Regions from separate parts of the Bradyrhizobium paxllaeri genome, predicted to be linked through region 1. Evidence: riboswitches for the same ligand, from Rfam matches in the RefSeq annotation. Region 1 holds a riboswitch; each other region holds the start of a gene.
The links. Region 1 has a riboswitch for cobalamin ahead of LMTR21_RS13405 (TonB-dependent receptor). Riboswitches for the same ligand answer to the same signal wherever they lie in the genome.

Region 1 (4,180 bases):
CAGTGGCGATAGAGCAACACCGCACTTTCTAATAGTTCTAAATTCCCGCGCGAATGTTTTCGAACCCACGCTCCAATGAACGAATTTCGTTCGTACGATTCGACGCGCGCCATCCTGTTTTGAATCTTTCTAATTTTGATCAGTTCTAATTTCTGACACGACCATCAAACGCGACACCGGATGGCATCATCATTGCCGCCTTGCATGCGCTCAAACCTTTTCAATCCAACAGGTTGCGCAGAGTCCGCATGAAGACCCTCGCACCAGTTTCAATGAGCTGATCGGGAAAATCATAGTTCGGCTCGTGCAGGCTAGGATGCTGCTCCCCTGCGCCAAGGAAGAACATCGCGGCCCTCGACCGCGAGTTGAATCGTCCGAAGTCCTCGGATCCCCGCATCGGAAGGCCTTGCGTGGAATGACGCACGCCTTCTGCATCGAGCGCGCTTCTGAGATGCGCAACGGCCTCCGCATTGTTCAGGCAGTGACTGAAAACGTCGCGATAGGTGATTCTGACCTGCAGCCCCTCGCGCGCCGCCACGCGCTGCACCAGATCTTCCGCCTGCTGACGTATCAGCTCCATCGTCGAATCGGTCAGCGTCCTCAGCGTCACCCAGAGTTCGGCCTGACCGGGCGAGATGCCGAATGCCGGCTCGCCCAGCCTCGCATGGGTGACCGTCACCATCGAGAACGCTTCATCCAGCGCGCCACCCCGCCCCAACGCGGTGATTTCGCTCAATAGCGTTGCGATGGCCCGTTGCGGCGAAACGCCGAACTCGGGGCTGGAGGCGTGTGCGGTTCGCCCGGTCAGAACGATCTGCATTCCGCGCGAGGCGCAATTGACCAGACCTTCGGCAATCGAAACCTGCCCAACCGGCAGACCCGGAAGATTATGCAGCGAGAAAACAAAATCGGGCCGCACTTCATCGAACTTCGCATCGGCAAGGACCGCCGCGGCGCCAGAGCCGTCCTCTTCAGCCGGCTGGAACAGCAGCATGGCCCGCCCCCGCTTCGGCCGTTGCCGGCCCAGGCACCGCGCGACCGCCGCCAGAATGGTCATGTGTCCGTCATGGCCGCAGAGATGCGCCTTGCCCGGCACCAATGACCGATACGCCAGCTCCGAGGTCTCCTGAATCGGCAATCCATCGAGCTCGGCTCGAAGCATGATGGTCGGGCCGGGCACGTCCCCTTCATAGATTCCGAGCACGCCATGGCCGCCGAGCCCTGCAACTACCTTGTCGGCGCCGGCTGCATGGAGCAGCGCTTGCACGGTCGCCGCGGTCTTTTCTTCCTGTCCCGATAATTCAGGCTTACGGTGAAGTTCCCGGCGCCATGCCATCAGTTCGGTCAGATCGTGTTCAGTCAGGAACATGGACAGCTCTTGATATTGTGTTTGGCGAAACAGACCAGACTTGCGCATCGATGATTACATGATCGGGGAGGCAACATACATTCAGATGTTTCCTTGAGCTGGCGCAGCGTCGGGGATCAAGGATCGCCTCCTGCAAGGCGGTTGAAGCCATTCGTGAAGACGGACTGCCCGTATGAAAAAGATCGGATTTCTCTCCTTTGGTCATTGGACCGGTTCTCCGCAATCGCAGACGCGCACGGCCGCGGACACGCTCCTGCAGTCGATCGACCTGGCCGTTGCGGCCGAGCAGTTGGGCGCGGACGGCGCCTATTTTCGCGTCCATCACTTTGCCCGCCAGCTCGCCTCCCCCTTCCCCCTATTGGCTGCGGTCGGCGCGAAGACCAGCCGAATCGAGATTGGCACCGCCGTGATCGACATGCGCTATGAGAACCCGCTCTACATGGCGGAAGATGCCGGCGCGGCCGATCTCATCTCGGGCCAACGTCTGCAGCTCGGCATCAGCAGAGGATCGCCCGAGCAGGTGATCGATGGCTGGCGGTATTTCGGCTTTCAGCCGACCGATGGCGAAAGCGATGCCGACATGGGGCGGCGCCACGCAGAAGTCTTCCTCGACCTCTTGCGCGGCCGGGGTTTCGCGCAACCCAATCCCCGGCCCATGTTTCCCAACCCGCCCGGGCTGCTGCGCCTCGAGCCGCATTCCGAAGGCCTTCGCGAGCGGATCTGGTGGGGCGCCGGCTCGAATGCCACGGCAATTTGGGCGGCAAAGCTCGGCATGAATTTGCAGAGTTCGACACTCAAGAGCGACGAGACCGGAGAAGCCTTCCACATCCAGCAGGCCGCTCAGATTCGGGCCTACCGTGCGGCCTGGAAAGAGGCCGGCCATGCACGGGAGCCGCGGATCTCGGTCAGCCGCAGCATCATCGCGCTCGTGAACGACCGCGATCGCGCGTATTTCGGTCGCGGCGGCGAAGGTGAAGACCAAGTCGGTTTCATCGACGAAAGGACGCGGGCCATTTTCGGGCGCAGTTACGCTGCCGAGCCGGATGCGCTGATCGAGCAACTAAAAACGGACGAGGCGATTGCCGAAGCCGATACCCTCCTCCTGACCGTTCCCAATCAACTCGGGGTCGCGTACAACGCCCATGTCATCGAGGCAATTCTCACTCACGTCGCACCCGCCTTGGGATGGCGTTGAGCCGCTCTCTTATAGAGTAAGCGCCACGCGGATTTTGCAGCCGTGGGGAGGCGCGCGATTGACAGCCCTTTCCAGATGAAATTATGGTGATTGCGACGGTTCTCCTTCGGGAGATCAAAAGGGAATACGGTGCGGGGTCTCCCCAACGCCGTGGCTGCCCCCGCAACTGTAAGCGGTGAGCCTTCGCCAAATGCCACTGGGCCTGCAGGCCTGGGAAGGCGGCGATGGGTAACGACCCGCGAGCCAGGAGACCTGCCGTTAGTCGTGGTCACACGCGAGCACATTGGGCGGGGTGTTCTGGTGGGTGTTGAGCCGTCGTCTCCTCGAGGCAGCGGCCAAACTGGTTCGCGGTGACGTGCCACGTTATCGCGAGCCATACTGATGAATTCCCATGCTATCTTCGCGCCGCGGCACCGCCGCGCGCTTCTCGGTTCGATTACATTCTCCTGCCTGCTTTTTCCCGCCGATGGCTGGGCCCAATCCGGAAGGCCGACCCAAACGCTCGACCCCGTGGTCGTGCAGCCCTCGGCAACGCCGCCGAATGCCCGCAGCGTCCGACGCGGCAATGCCAACCACGCCGCGCGTCTTCGCCAGCAACGCAGCGTGGCCGCCAACACCGGTACACCGGTCGCCACACCGACAGGTCCGGCCTTCGCCGCACCGACGCTCAACCTCACCGGCACCAGCACGGCTGGCAGCCGGCTCGGCCTGACGCGGCTGCAGACACCAGCCAGCGTGGAGGTGATCTCGTCCGAAACCATCGCCGAGCGCGGCCAGCAGAATATCCTCGACGCGGTGACGCAAAACGCCACCGGTTTCACCGCGAGCCCGGCGCCCGGCAATGGCGGCGTCTCGTTCAATACCCGCGGCTTCACCGGCCTCGGGTCTGTGATGACGCTGTATGACGGCACCCAGCTTTATATCGGCGCCGGCACGGTGACGTTTCCGTTCGACACCTGGTCGACCGAACGCATCGAGGTGCTGCGCGGCCCTGCGTCGGTGATGTATGGCGCAGGCGCGGTCGGCGGCGCCATCAATGTGGTTTCGAAACTGCCATTGTGGGTCCCTCGCAACCAGGCCGAGGTCTCGCTGGACAGCAACCTGACGCGGCGAATTGCCGTGGATAGCGGCGGTCCGGTCAGCAAGGACGTCGCCTATCGGATCACCGCCTCCGGCAACATGTCGGACGGCTGGGTCGATCGTGACAACACCTCGAATGTCGCACTTCACGCCGTGGTCCAGATCAAGCAGAACGAAGACGTCACCTGGACGCTGTCTACCGACTATGGTGATCGCAATCCGTCGCGTTACTTCAGCACGCCCCTGATCAACGGCAAGCTCGATGAGCAGCTACGTTTCAAGAATTACAACGTCAGCGACAGCCACATCCGCTACCAGGATAGCTGGAACCAGGTGAAGACCGAATGGCAGGTCGCTGATGGCATCTCGATCCAGAACACACTCTACTATCTGAACTCCAAGCGACACTGGAAGGACGTCGAAAGTTACGCCTACAATCCCGCCACCGGCCTGATCAATCGAAGCAGTTACATCGAGATTTTTCACGATCAGCAGCAGGTCGGCAATCGCATGGATGCGAAATTCCGCGGACATGT
Region 2 (4,180 bases), 2.7 Mb from region 1:
GCGTTGAGCCGCTGCGGATGACATCAAATCCCTCGCGGGTCGCAACAAGGGTGAGCGCAGCAGTCCCCGAATGGGCACAGCCTTTGGCACAGCCAGAGACGTGAAGCCTCTCGTCCGCGGCAATATGCGACGCAAGCGACGCTGCAAGTGCACGAGTATCGGAATGCGCCTCACAGCAGGCGGGCGCACCGCTGCAGGCGATGACGCGCAGGATCGGATCGTCCGCTTGGGTGACGAGGCCCTCGCAGTGGGGCATTTCGCGCAATCCTTCCGCCATAATCATGCGCCAGGGCGTCATCCGTAATCCTTGCGAGCATCCGGCAAGATGGCTGAGAGCGGCATGTGTCAGCTGTCCGAAAGCCGCAGCGACCATCGCGCCTTGCGGATAAAGTCCGGGACGCGGCTCCGCGATCATGCAAGCCGGCTTGACGTTGCTACGAAGCGCGTCGGGCAGTTTTGCGCCAGCCCCGACATGCGCTTTCATTCGCCCTCTCCCCTCCCTGGCTCCGCCCGAGTCGACGAACCACTCGGCAAGCGCGAGCGCAACGCTTACCGCTCCTGTCCGCGAGACGGGACGACCATGCTCCGCACCGTCGGCACGCACGATCAGCTCTCCCGCGGTGCTGCGCTCGATGCGGATGTCGGCGGAGGCGCCGGCCAGCGCGGGCTCTGTGCTGCAATCAACGGCGAAGCCGAATTTGGTCGGCAGGCCGGGCGGTCCCATCACAAGCCCGTGTTCAAGTTCTGCTGCGAGAAAACAGGTATCGTCACTGGCGCTCCAGAAGGGCGTGACAAGGATGTTGCGCCGCGCTTCCGACTCCGCATCGGGATCGAGCAAGTGCAGCCGTGAGAGTTCCTCGATCAAGGGCCGATGACCTTGATCACTGACACCCCTGATTTGCAGGTTGCCCCGGCTGGTCAGATCGATCAGGCCGTTGCCGTAGCGCTTGGACAGCGCCGCAATTCCCGCTGCCTGCTTCGGAGCCAGCCGGCCACCGTGCGGCCGGATGCGAACCACGAGCCCATCTCCCGACCGCATCGGCCGTAAGGCGCTGGGGCACCAGCCCTTGATCGCAACAGCGCTCATGAAGCCTCCCGCAGCGCGGCCGCAATCGAATTGCGCCGTGTCCTCCAGGGCGAAGCTTGATTCAAACGGGTGAAGCAAGTCTCGATCGCCGCAAGCGCCGCCGGATTCTCGCGCGCCATGAAAGTGCGCACGTTGTCGCTGCCAAGCATCGCGTCGTAATAGAGATCGAAGAGATGCGTGGGCACCGCATCGGCAAGATGTGCAAAGCTGGCCATATGCTCTAGCGTGGCAGCGATTTCCGCCGCGCCCTGAAAGCCGTGGCGCATCATGCCGGACATCCATTTCGGTTGGCCGCACGCGCACGCACAACGCGCGAAATTTCCTCGGTCAACGAGCGAGCACGCGGCTGATCGGGATGTGTCGCGTAGGTGGTAGAGCGATGGTGTGGCCGCGCCGAGGCGCGCCGCCGCGGCCGCAAGGCCCGCCTCATGCACGGCATAGTCTGCGGCGAGCAGCAGATCCGTTTCATGGTAATCGGTGAAAATGCGGGCAAGCGATTGTTTGCGGAAGATCTCCGGCCGGCTGCGCCACGGCACGACGCCGTCGGCCGCCGCCGCATAGGCCGCAGCACCGGCGATCACGTCCGGCGCGTTTATGTCGGACAGGCGGCCGCAGACGTAAGACCACTGTCCAGGCGCGCTGAGCGCGACCGAGCAACCCTGGCTACAAGCAGACAGGCATTCGACCGGAACCACGTGGACGTCTTCCGGCACGCCGGCGAGAATGGCGCTGTGCAGACGCGCGCCTGGCGTGATTTTGCCTTCTCTTACGGGTTGGTCGGCACGGCAGGTGATGCAGACATGAAGCGTGACGGTCATCGCCCTCCTCGATTTTTGGCGGAGGCGATGAGGCGCACGAACCGGAGACACTACGGTTCGTTGCCGTCGCGGAGCACCCCGTCCGCCGGTCCCAAGTCTCTGCGCTGGCAGGTCTCCCGGCTTGCGGAGCAGGTTTTCCCTTCGATCTCCACCTTCCCAACCCTTGACGGGTCAGTGGCTCCTAGAGATCTCTCCGGTCACGGTCGCGGGGGCGGCTGCGCTTCAGGTCCAAGCTTTGCGGCTAGAGCCCTATCGCATTCCCTCTTCGCCTGTCCTAGGACAGGAACCAACGCCACCCCACCATTTGCCCAAGCGTGCAGCTTGTCAAGCCATAGGAGCGTGCTCATGACTTCCGAACCTGATGCCGCTGAGGACGAAACTGTGACCTCTGAAGCCTCGCTGGACGCCCGCCATGCGGCCAAATGGCGAAGAAAAAAAGCAGCGCGCGACCGGATGATAGCCGCCAAGAGCGGTGAGAAGGGACTCATCATCGTCCATACCTGCGCGAGCAAAGGGAAATCCTCCTCGGCTCTCGGCATGATCATGCGGTGCGTTGCGCATGGCTTTCCCTGCGCCATGATGCAATTCATCAAAGGTGCGTGGGACACCGGCGAGCGCCCGCTGCTGACCGGACATTTTGGTGAATTGTGTCGCGCCAACTGGGAATATCGGCGATCGGCGAAGGAATTTACCACTCCACGATAGCGCCCAGGTTTCAACTTTCCATCCAGAGCCTTCATCGCGTGTCAACTCGTAGGTCAACAAATCAGGATGCTGACCGCGATGCATTTGATGCGAACCTGGCGATTGGCCGAAGCGCAACGTGGTAAATGCCATGCCTGTCCTTAGGAAAAAAGCTTTTCTGCCGGCCCACTATCGTTGCGGAATAATAGGCCGCTGACAGACATCAACTAATCCGATGGGCCGTTCTGGGACCTATCGATGGATTGGTGCGAGGACGCGGCGCCGACCCCTGAATTCATGGGCGTGAGTGAGATCAAATGCAAGATCTGCAAGCTGGCGCTCCTGCTCGCCAAAAAAAATGCCCGGCCCCCTTTTCGGCGGCCGGGCGGAAGTCAGTCTGGGGGGGAGCGACGCTGCTACACATCGCACCAGCTTCCGCCGGCAGAGGGAGGGTGCCGGCGGTTCATTTACGGCGAGGGCATTCGCCGTTAACTTTAGCCACGGGAAGGCCGATATACGTTCCAAATGAAATCAGGTTTCGCTTCCTTCTGCTCTATTCAGGGAATTCGGCGCAACGATCGCGTGAAGCTCGACAAGTGCGTCGGTCACGTAATCTTGAGGCGGTCATCAAAGATATGCTTCAAGATGAACCCCACGGAAAAGAGGCTGTCCGCCAATGCTTCGCCCGCCTGTGATCACTCATCCGCCATGGAAGTGACGCCGAGTGTGTGTGCCATTTGCACCAGACTATGCGCGCTTTCTAACAGCATTCCGCAAAACTGGTGAAATCGATTGTTTCGATGGGATGCATCTATGCTGTTGATACATAAAGACATGCGTTCAGCGACCCTTGTCTAAATCGCCTCATTCGCGCAGGACGCTCTGGTGACCAGGCGTAAGCTCTGGCCGAATTGCAGTCCATTTTACCAAGACATCGCGGTGGCCGACTTTTTTGCGTGGCCTCGGACCGTTTCCCACCTGCAAGGCCCGCTGCGTGTTTGCGCTGCTTTCGGATCAGCCAGCGCACGCGGCGGAAACCCCACAATTGCGAGTCTAGGGCTCAATCGCGAAAGACCGCTGAGAGGGCATGTTGGCCGACGGCTGGTGCGAAGCTGCTCATCGAGGCTTGCACGGACACGGCTCGCAAACAGCGAAGCACCCAGCTCATCATGGCGCAGGATTGTTTGGTGGCCGACAAAGTCTCGCTACGCAACGTGGTAATTGCGACACTATTCTCAATCCAAGAATGTCGCGCGGCCGTTCCCTGGGCCGACTAGACGCAGATCATCGGCAGCTTTCGAGCGGCACGTCGTTTGCAAGGGTGATATTGGGCATGGACACGGACCTTCAGCCGTGCCGATGCCCGCAACCTTCAGGTTGCAGCCCGACGCACCTCTTGCTTTTCCCTTTAGCAAAGTGCGTCGGGCTTTTTCGGTCATACAGACACGCCCTTGCAAGAACATCCCCTTGCCTATGGCAACGCCTGTCTTGACCATGCACGCTGCTCTGTATCCGGATTTTCGTATTCGGGATTCGACAATGCACGAGACAACCTTTCGGGGAGCCACCTGAGAGGTTCCCAAACTGATAG
Region 3 (4,180 bases), 3.4 Mb from region 1:
GCGATCTCCAGCACCACGAAGGGATTGCTGGAGAGGTTCATCACCAGTGCGGTGGCAGCGCCCGCAAAACTTGAAATCGCCAGGCCGGAGAGAATGAGGATCAGCAGCCCGGCATTGCGGCCGGCGATCGACAGCAGCACGAAGACAGACGAGAACGCCGCGACAATTGCTGCGACCGGCAGCGCGTAGGAGCGCACATCGGCGAGCCCCAGCGCAATCACCAGCACGGCGCCGAAGGCGGCCGATTGCGGCGCGCCGAACAGCGAGGGCGAGGCCAGCGGATTGCGGAGCAAGCCCTGCAACGATGCGCCCGACAGGCCGAGAATGGCGCCGATCGCGAGCGCCAGCAGCGTGCGCGGCAGGCGGATCTCCCGCACGATCACCTGCGACACGTCGCTGCCGGCGCCCAACAGCGCCTGCGCCACTGAAAGCGGCGACAGCCGCACCGGCCCGATGCCGAGCGAAATCAGCATCAGGAACACAACGAGGACGGAAAGCGCGGCCACCGCGCCGATCCGCCGGCGCGCGGCAATCTCGTTGGTCAGGGTTACGGCCTCAACACTCATCGATGGTCCTAAAGCAGGTTTGCGCGCTCTGGTACAGAGACGGGCACGCGTGCTCATGCGGCAAAAATAGCGCACTCGTCCAGTAGGGATTGCTGGGCGCGCCGGAGCGGATTGACTCGAACTTTGACGAACTTCTACCATAGTTCCCGACGGTTCCCGTTTGGGGATCAAAAGGGAATGCGGTGCGGGGAGATCCCCCAATTCCGCGGCTGCCCCCGCAACTGTAAGCGGCGAATCCTTCGTCACACGCCACTGGGCATCTCGGTCCTGGGAAGGCGACGATGGGGTAACGACCCGCGAGCCAGGAGACCTGCCGTCAGCCGTGGTCACACGCGAAGATGTCGGTCGGGGAGTACAGGCATTAGCTTCACCTAAGCTCGGTTAGCATACGGTGAGACTTGGTTCGCTGTGACGTGCCACTGACGTCATACCGGGGTCTGAACCATGTCTTCCATCAGCAGAGCCGCCAAGCGCCGCCGCGTCTGGCTTACCTCCAGTTTTCTCCTACCGATCGTATCGCTCGGCATTTCCGGAGCAGAGGCGCAGACGCCGCCTGAGCAATTGCCGCCAATCGAGGTCACCTCGCCCACCGACCCGAACCGGACCCGCGCCAAACCGACCACCGATGAAGGATCGACCTCGCGCCGCGTCGTCCCGGCGGCAGCGCCCTCGACCGGTAGGCGGCCAGCAGCCGGGACGGGCTCGGACGCCTCATCGCAAAGCGCTTCGCAAGGCGCTGATGGCAGCGGCGGCCGGCAGTTCTCCGGCATCGTCGGTACTGCGTCGACCGTAATTACCGCCGATGAGATCGCTCATTCGCCCGCACAAACGTTGCAGGAAATCATCGCGCAAACGCCCGGTGTGCAGCTGACCAGCCTGTTTGGCGGCGTCAACGGCGCCAAGACCAGCGTCGACCTCCGCGGATTCGGCGCGTTCGCAACGTCAAATACCCTGGTGCTCATCAACGGCCGAAGGCTCAACGACATCGACATGGCCGGCGTCGATTTTTCGACCATTCCGCGCGATTCGATCGAGCGTATTGAAATCACGCGCGGCAACAGCGGCGCGGTGCTTTACGGAGACAATGCAGTCGGCGGCGTCATCAATATCGTCCTGAAGAACGGCGTTGGCGGCCCGCCAGTTGCCATGCGCGCGGAGGCCGGCGTCGGTTCCTTCAACCAGCGTCTGGCCAATCTCTCCGTGGCGACGAATACGGGGCCGTGGTCGACGTCATTTTATGGCAACGCCATCAAGTCCGACGGCTATCGCGAAAACAACGCGCTCGACCAGAAGAACGGGGTCGGCAATCTCAATTACACCACGCCCGACCTCAAGGCCTTCCTGACGGTGACCGGCGACGACCAGAAGCTCGGATTCCCCGGCGGTCGCATCGTAGATCCCTCGATCGGCGTCAATGAGCTGGTGACAAACCGCCGGGGCGCCGCCACGCCGTTCGATTACGGCAACCAGCAGGGCGCCAGCGCCACCACCGGCTTTACCAAGACAATCATGAACGGCATCGACCTGATCGTCGACGGCGGCGTTCGGAAGAAGGACACGCAAAGCGGTTTCTTCGGCGCTGTGCCGTTTGCCTCGCCGCTTCCGAGTTTCTCCTCCACTTATAACGACGCATCATTGCTGACCTGGTCGATCACGCCGCGATTGAGCGTCAAGCACTCGATCTTCGGAGTTCCCTCGCAGATCCTGACCGGCATCGATTATTACGACGCGACATTCAATCAGGATCGCGGAGCGTTCAAAGGCCTTGCGCCGACCCATATCTACGACCTGTCGCAACAGACGCTGGCCGGCTACTGGCAGCACACTCTTGGCCTGTTGCCGACGACCGATTTCTCCTATGGCGCCAGGATTCAAAACACCAGCCTGAGTGCCCGGGATCGGTTCGATCCCAATGCGCCCGGTTGCGCCATGTTCTTCAATTGCAGCCCCGCGGCCTCTCCGTTGGACAGCAACGAAACGCAATATGCGCTGCATGTTGGCCTCGAGCATCGCTTCAATAGCGTGTTCTCGGTATTCGGCCGCGCCGCGCGCGCATTCCGAACCCCGACCGTCGACGAGCGCGTCTCCAACGGTCCCTTCTTCGTTCCAGGGACTTTCCAGTTGAAGACCCAGACCTCGTACGACATCGAGGGCGGATTCCGCATCAAGAGCGGTGGCTTCCAGATGCAATCGAGCATCTACAACATGGATCTCGAGAACGAGATCCATTTCATCCCGGCGCTGTTTTTCAACGTCAACCTCGATCCGACCCGCCGCTACGGCTCCGAGACCAGCGCTTCGCTGCGCGTCAGCGACACGGTGACGCTCCGCGGCGGCGTGGCCTATACCCGCGCGGTGTTTCGCGAAGGGGAGTTCGCCGGCAACGACGTGCCGCTGGTGTCCCGCTACACCGCGAGCGGCGGCGTGACCTGGAACATCTGGCAGAATTACCTGGTGTTCGATGCCACGGTGCGCGCCTGGAGCGAACGCTTCATGGACAATGACCAGGCCAACACCCAGCGGCGTATTCCGGCGGACGCCACCGTCGATCTGAAACTGAGCGGCGCCTACGATCGCTTCTTCTGGTCGGTGGGCGTGAACAATCTGTTCAACGCACTCTACTATGACTACGCGATCGCCAGTTCGTTCACGCCCGGCCGCTTCTCGGCCTACCCGCTCGCCGGCCGCACCTTCATGGTGAAGGCCGGCGCGACGTTCTGACCCGAGCCGCCGGTTCGGCGACAAGCCGGGCCGGCTTGTCCTGACCTGACGAGAAGGTATTCTCCTTTCGCTTATTGCCGGGGAGAATATCTTTCATGCCTGAACCGCGTCCGTTCCGGCGATGAGTGCCGCCGCCATCGATCTTCTGCGGCGGGAAATAGCCAATCCCGATACGCAATGGAGCCTCGGCACTTTCGGCGCCATCGCCGAGTTTTCGCGCGATCAGGGCGAACCAGTGCGCCTCGTCCAGTCGGACGAAGCTGTTTCCGCGGTGACCCCGCGCGGTGGTATCGCGCTGAAACCCGTTGCCGGTACCCGCGCCTTTCCCTCGGAGGGCATCACCAAGACCGGCTGGAATCAGCGGGTCGCGCTGGTGCTGCCCGCGGACCATTGCGCAATGAGCCGGCGCACCGTGCTGACGGAGATCGGCACCGATCGCGAGGCGCTGCGCGCCGAGGATCGCCGATCCATCCTGTTCGACCTCGGTCTCGGCGCGTTGCAGGCCGACTTCTGCGTCCGCATTGCCAACCCCGATCTCGCCGCGCGGCTGCGCGAACTCACGGGCCGCGCCGTGTTCGCAGCCGATAATCCGGCGATGGCGCTGATACTCGCGGCCAATCCGCATCGCGTCTTCATCAGCCGGCTCGGGCGCATCGAGGTCTATCAGACGATCCCGCCGCCATCGGGCAAGAGCCCGGAGGGGCCTCACACGCATGTGCTGCCAAAGCTGTTGAACAGCGGCCGCACCCATCCGGCAACCGAGCCGGTGCCTGAAGGCATGGTCCCCTGCGCGCATCTCTATCCTCCGCATCCGGCGCGCGATGGGCTGGGCGAGGCCCGGCCGTTCGACGTCACGCATCATCGCGCGTTTCAGGCGATGCTGGCTGTGTGCG
Region 4 (4,180 bases), 2.7 Mb from region 1:
CGTGGAATATCATCACGGACGAATGACCAGTTCAGGATCGTCACCGGCCCTGTCAGCATCGCCTTCAGTGGCTTCTTGGTCAGCGATTGCGCGAAGCGCCACCACTCCATCGCCATCGGCGTCGGCCGGGAGACGTCGCCAAACAGGATGGGCGGCCGGACATATCGCGAGCCGTAGGACTGAACCCAACCATGCTTGGTGAATGCGAAGCCGGACAGCCGCTCACCGAAATACTGCACCATGTCATTGCGCTCGAACTCTCCATGCACGAGAACGTCGAGACCAATGTCTTCCTGCCAGCGCACCGCACGCGCCGTCTCCTCCTTGAGAAACTGCTCGTATTGTGCGTCGCTCATCGTTCCCCGCAAATGGGCTGCGCGGGCGTTGCGGACCTCCAGCGTCTGCGGGAACGATCCGATCGTCGTCGTTGGAAATGTCGGCAATCCGAACCGCGCCCGCTGAACCTCGGCGCGCCGGGCGAAAGGACTGTGACGACGCTGCATGCTGCCATCGATTGCAGCCATTCGCTTGGCGACGTTCGCATTGTGAACGTTGGGTGACGTTTCGCGCCCGACGGCCGCGGCCTCCGAGGCCTCAAGTACATCCGCCGCTTCCTCCCATCCTTTAGCCAGCACGCGTCCCAGCGTTGCGAGTTCTCCGATCTTCTGGACGGAGAAAGCAAGCCAGCTTTTCACATCGAGATCGAGATCGGTCTCTAGTTCGAGGTCGATCGGGACATGAAGCAGCGAGCATGAGGGTGCAATCTGCACGCGGTCCTTGCCGAGCTTTGCGATGGCAGGTTCGAGCCGGTCGAGCACTGCTGGAAGATTCGAACGCCAGACATTGCGGCCATCGACGACTCCGAGGGAAATGACAAGATCCCTTCGAGCGTCGGCGACAATCACGTCCAACTGCTCAGGGGCGCGGACCAGGTCGATGTGAAGGCCCGCGACCGGCAACGTCAAAGCGGCTTCCAGGTTATCGCCGATCGTTCCAAAATAGGTAGCGAGCATGATCTTCACGTCGGGAACCTTTTTGGCCAGATGGGTGTAGGTCCGGCGCAGCGCGTCGCGTGTGGCAGCATCGAGGTCCAGGACCAAACATGGCTCGTCCAGTTGCACCCACTCGGCGCCCCTTAAGGTGAGTTCGCGGAGAACATCTACATAGACCGGCAGCAGCCTATCGAGAAGCAACAGCGTATCGAATGCAGGATCGGCGCTCTTGCCGAGCTTGAGAAAGGTGACCGGACCAACCAGCACCGGGCGCGTCTGATAACCCAGGTTTTTCGCTTCTTCGTACTCCTCGATCGGCTTGCGAGAGGAAAGCGTGAAGGTCTGATCCTTGTGATATTCCGGCACTATGTAGTGATAATTGGTGTCGAACCATTTGGTCATCTCCTGCGCTGCCGCGCCGTGCTCGGCGTGACCGCAATTCGCATCATGCTCATCGCGCTGCGCGCCCCGTGCCATCGCAAAGTAGGTTTTGAGCGAAACAGGGCCTGCACTCCAACCGTAAATTTCCGGAATGGCACCGACCATCACGCTGGTATCGAGCACATGGTCATAAAGCGAGAAGTCGTTTGAAGGAATAACGGTTACGCCGAGCGATTTCTGCCGCGCCCAGTTGGCGGCGCGAAGCGCAGCCGCGGCCTCAAGAAGCTGCGTTTCGTCAGATTTTCCGGCCCAATAGCTCTCGAGCGCGAGTTTGAGTTCGCGGCGCGGACCCATGCGCGGCGTACCGAGGGTAGCGACAGGAATCGAGAGAAGAGACATAGCTTCAACCCCATGTTGGGAGCAAAGGCCATGGCGGACGCGTGCAGAAAAGCCACCGAAAGCGGCAACTGCTTGGCGCACCACCGGGACACCCCGCCCGTGGACGAATATGTTGTCGGGCCAGGTCTCCTGGCTCGCGGGTCATCGCCGGTATCCGACCTTCCCGAAGCCGCGTGGCTTCAGTGGCATCTATTGGACAGCGGCTCGCCGCTTACAGTTGCGGGGGCAGCGCCGGCATCGCACCGGCTTCCCTCTTAGCTCCGGATCCATCCGGAGAACCTCGACATCTCCGATTACCTGCAAGAGGACTGTTCCGTCAACCTCTCGATAATTCTTTGTGCGGTTTTCGGAGCGACTGTCTGGAGAACGGAGGCATCTAGCCTCGTCCTCGTGTGGCCCGATCGTGGCATAGAGTTGGGCGCACGTCTGGATTCGATCGACAATCTTGTGGGTGCGGCGGTCGCGCGATCGAAGCTTACACATCTTCCTGCGCCTTATTCGCCACCCGCAGCGCAGACACGAGCCAGATCACCATTGATTAGTTATCTCGAATTCTGCCGCCGCAAAGAAACGGCGTCTTGCCGAAGGCGGTCACGTTGGCGAGCAGCGGCACGCCCGGCATCCGCTCGGCAAAGGCACGAACATTTCCGCGGTAGTGAGCGCCGCGGGAAAAATCGGTAGGCGCCCGCCTCCAACTCTGCACGCGCCTATATGCTATATCGCGAGGCACACCCATATCTTGCCGAAACTTACTGTCGCATCGCCGTACCCATGCGCTGACGTAGCCATTGACCGAAGGTTGCCCACCTGCGCGCATCTCTATCGCCTGCATCGGCTCCGCGACCACCTTGGCCAAAAACGACCGTTCAGACACGACTGTCGCATCACCTTCCTGGGCCTTGCTTGAAAGTTACGGGCACCCCCGATCTCGTGGCCTTCGAGCGGCATGTCATCCATTCTGTCGTCTGCGGACTTGAACCGTCCACCGTCGCACTCCGAAACGACCAGTTTGGCCGCGCCATATCCACGTGATGCTTCGCCATTTGCAGGCCATAGAGCAGACATCGGCAGCACTTGCGGCTTGCCTGTCGGCTTCGGACCAGCTCGGTCCGGCGGACGCCCCATCGATGCGCTACGTTGACATTCCCATAGGCCTGTAGCTGCTTACGATTCTGAACTCGCAGTGCACGTCACGTACAGGCTTGTAATAGATCACCGAAACCCGTGATGAGTGTCGCCGAAACGACATCCCGCCTGAACAAAGAAGGGAACGGTGACCTCCCTAGGTATCCGGGCTTATCGCGGTAGACCGACCGATACGTCGAGCTGAACGCTGCGTCCAGTTAATCATCTTTGCACAAAAGATGCGAGACATGCACAAAAATTACCGCCAAACCGCGCAAGAACTCAAGTATTCGATCACTTCGCGCGACTAGAGACGAATAAAAAAGCATCTCGTAACACTGATGCTCTCACAAGCTTGGAGTTCTCGGTGAGTGATCGATCTACTCATCTCGATGCTCCTTCAGCCGCCCCTTGGGGCGTTCCTCCCTGACTTGGCCGCGCGTAACATTCGCGCGGCCTTTTTTCTGCATCCGGCAAGAGATTGATTTGCAGGATCTCAATGGCTTTGACCGCAAAAACGCATGGTGCGAGTAGGCTCTCGCGCAGATACAGGTCATTAGCCTCGGCGAACAGTTGTTCGTAAATGCCGGCATACGGTCACCCATCCTAATTTCGAGAAGAGGACGCCCCCGCAAGACCGGCGATTGACGTCCTCGTAATGTAATAAGCCGCCTCCGCGTCTTCAGGCGCGAGCGGCTCTGAAGAAAACGTGCTGTCGGGTCTCTTCAGGCGGACTCCAGAGCGTCGCTCATGTATGTCGACCACGAAATCGGCCACGTGCAATCGATGGTGAGCCGCCAGATCGGCCGGAACAGTTCCACGGCCAGTTAGTTTCGCCGCGCTTTGTCATCTGAGACCGTCGGTCTCATACGTCTGTCATACCGTTCCGCTAGGTCCAGCAGCCTTTTTCTAGTGAAAGGGTCTGCCTTGTCCGCTAGATCGCGAATGATCTGGGCCCGGTCCTTTAAAAACTGCTCATCCACGAAAACACCTATTCAGTGCAAGTCTACGTATATCTTAGCACACTCAGTCGTTTGGCCGGCTTTCATTCCCTGCACCCTGGATCTAAGCATGACATTAACGCTCCGGGGGTGAGACCGAGATGGTCCTCCGGCGTTCCGCCAGAAGCAAGGCATGGATCTGCCTGTCTGCGCAGCAGCCGCATCTAAGTGATAATTCCCTAGGCCATGCTGACAGACGCTGTCTTGCCGAATCCCAGGCCGACATTGCCAACCCTATCTCCGACCAGGATACTTCGACGATGGATCGGCCATGCGTGCCGT

Region 2: another riboswitch for cobalamin. It lies ahead of LMTR21_RS41190 (DUF1636 family protein); the one in region 1 lies ahead of LMTR21_RS13405 (TonB-dependent receptor).
Region 3: another riboswitch for cobalamin. It lies ahead of LMTR21_RS37525 (TonB-dependent receptor); the one in region 1 lies ahead of LMTR21_RS13405 (TonB-dependent receptor).
Region 4: another riboswitch for cobalamin. It lies ahead of metE (5-methyltetrahydropteroyltriglutamate--homocysteine S-methyltransferase); the one in region 1 lies ahead of LMTR21_RS13405 (TonB-dependent receptor).

What each region holds. Positions count from the first base shown of each region.
Region 1 covers NZ_CP042968.1:2,858,061-2,862,240, reverse strand. The annotation lists gene LMTR21_RS13415 (amidohydrolase) at 221-1,369, opposite strand; gene LMTR21_RS13410 (LLM class flavin-dependent oxidoreductase) at 1,542-2,564, shown strand; cobalamin riboswitch at 2,644-2,838, shown strand; gene LMTR21_RS13405 (TonB-dependent receptor) at 2,946-4,180, shown strand, end outside.
Region 2 covers NZ_CP042968.1:5,530,254-5,534,433, forward strand. The annotation lists gene cobG (precorrin-3B synthase) at 1-1,087, opposite strand, end outside; gene LMTR21_RS41185 (cobaltochelatase subunit CobN) at 1,084-1,521, opposite strand; partial or broken gene LMTR21_RS41190 (DUF1636 family protein) at 1,570-1,905, opposite strand; cobalamin riboswitch at 1,995-2,211, opposite strand; partial or broken gene LMTR21_RS26385 (cob(I)yrinic acid a,c-diamide adenosyltransferase) at 2,251-2,559, shown strand.
Region 3 covers NZ_CP042968.1:7,833,667-7,837,846, forward strand. The annotation lists gene LMTR21_RS37520 (FecCD family ABC transporter permease) at 1-566, opposite strand, end outside; cobalamin riboswitch at 700-898, shown strand; gene LMTR21_RS37525 (TonB-dependent receptor) at 1,011-3,287, shown strand; gene LMTR21_RS37530 (DUF6925 family protein) at 3,409-4,180, shown strand, end outside.
Region 4 covers NZ_CP042968.1:5,545,020-5,549,199, forward strand. The annotation lists gene metE (5-methyltetrahydropteroyltriglutamate--homocysteine S-methyltransferase) at 1-1,772, opposite strand, end outside; cobalamin riboswitch at 1,875-2,070, opposite strand.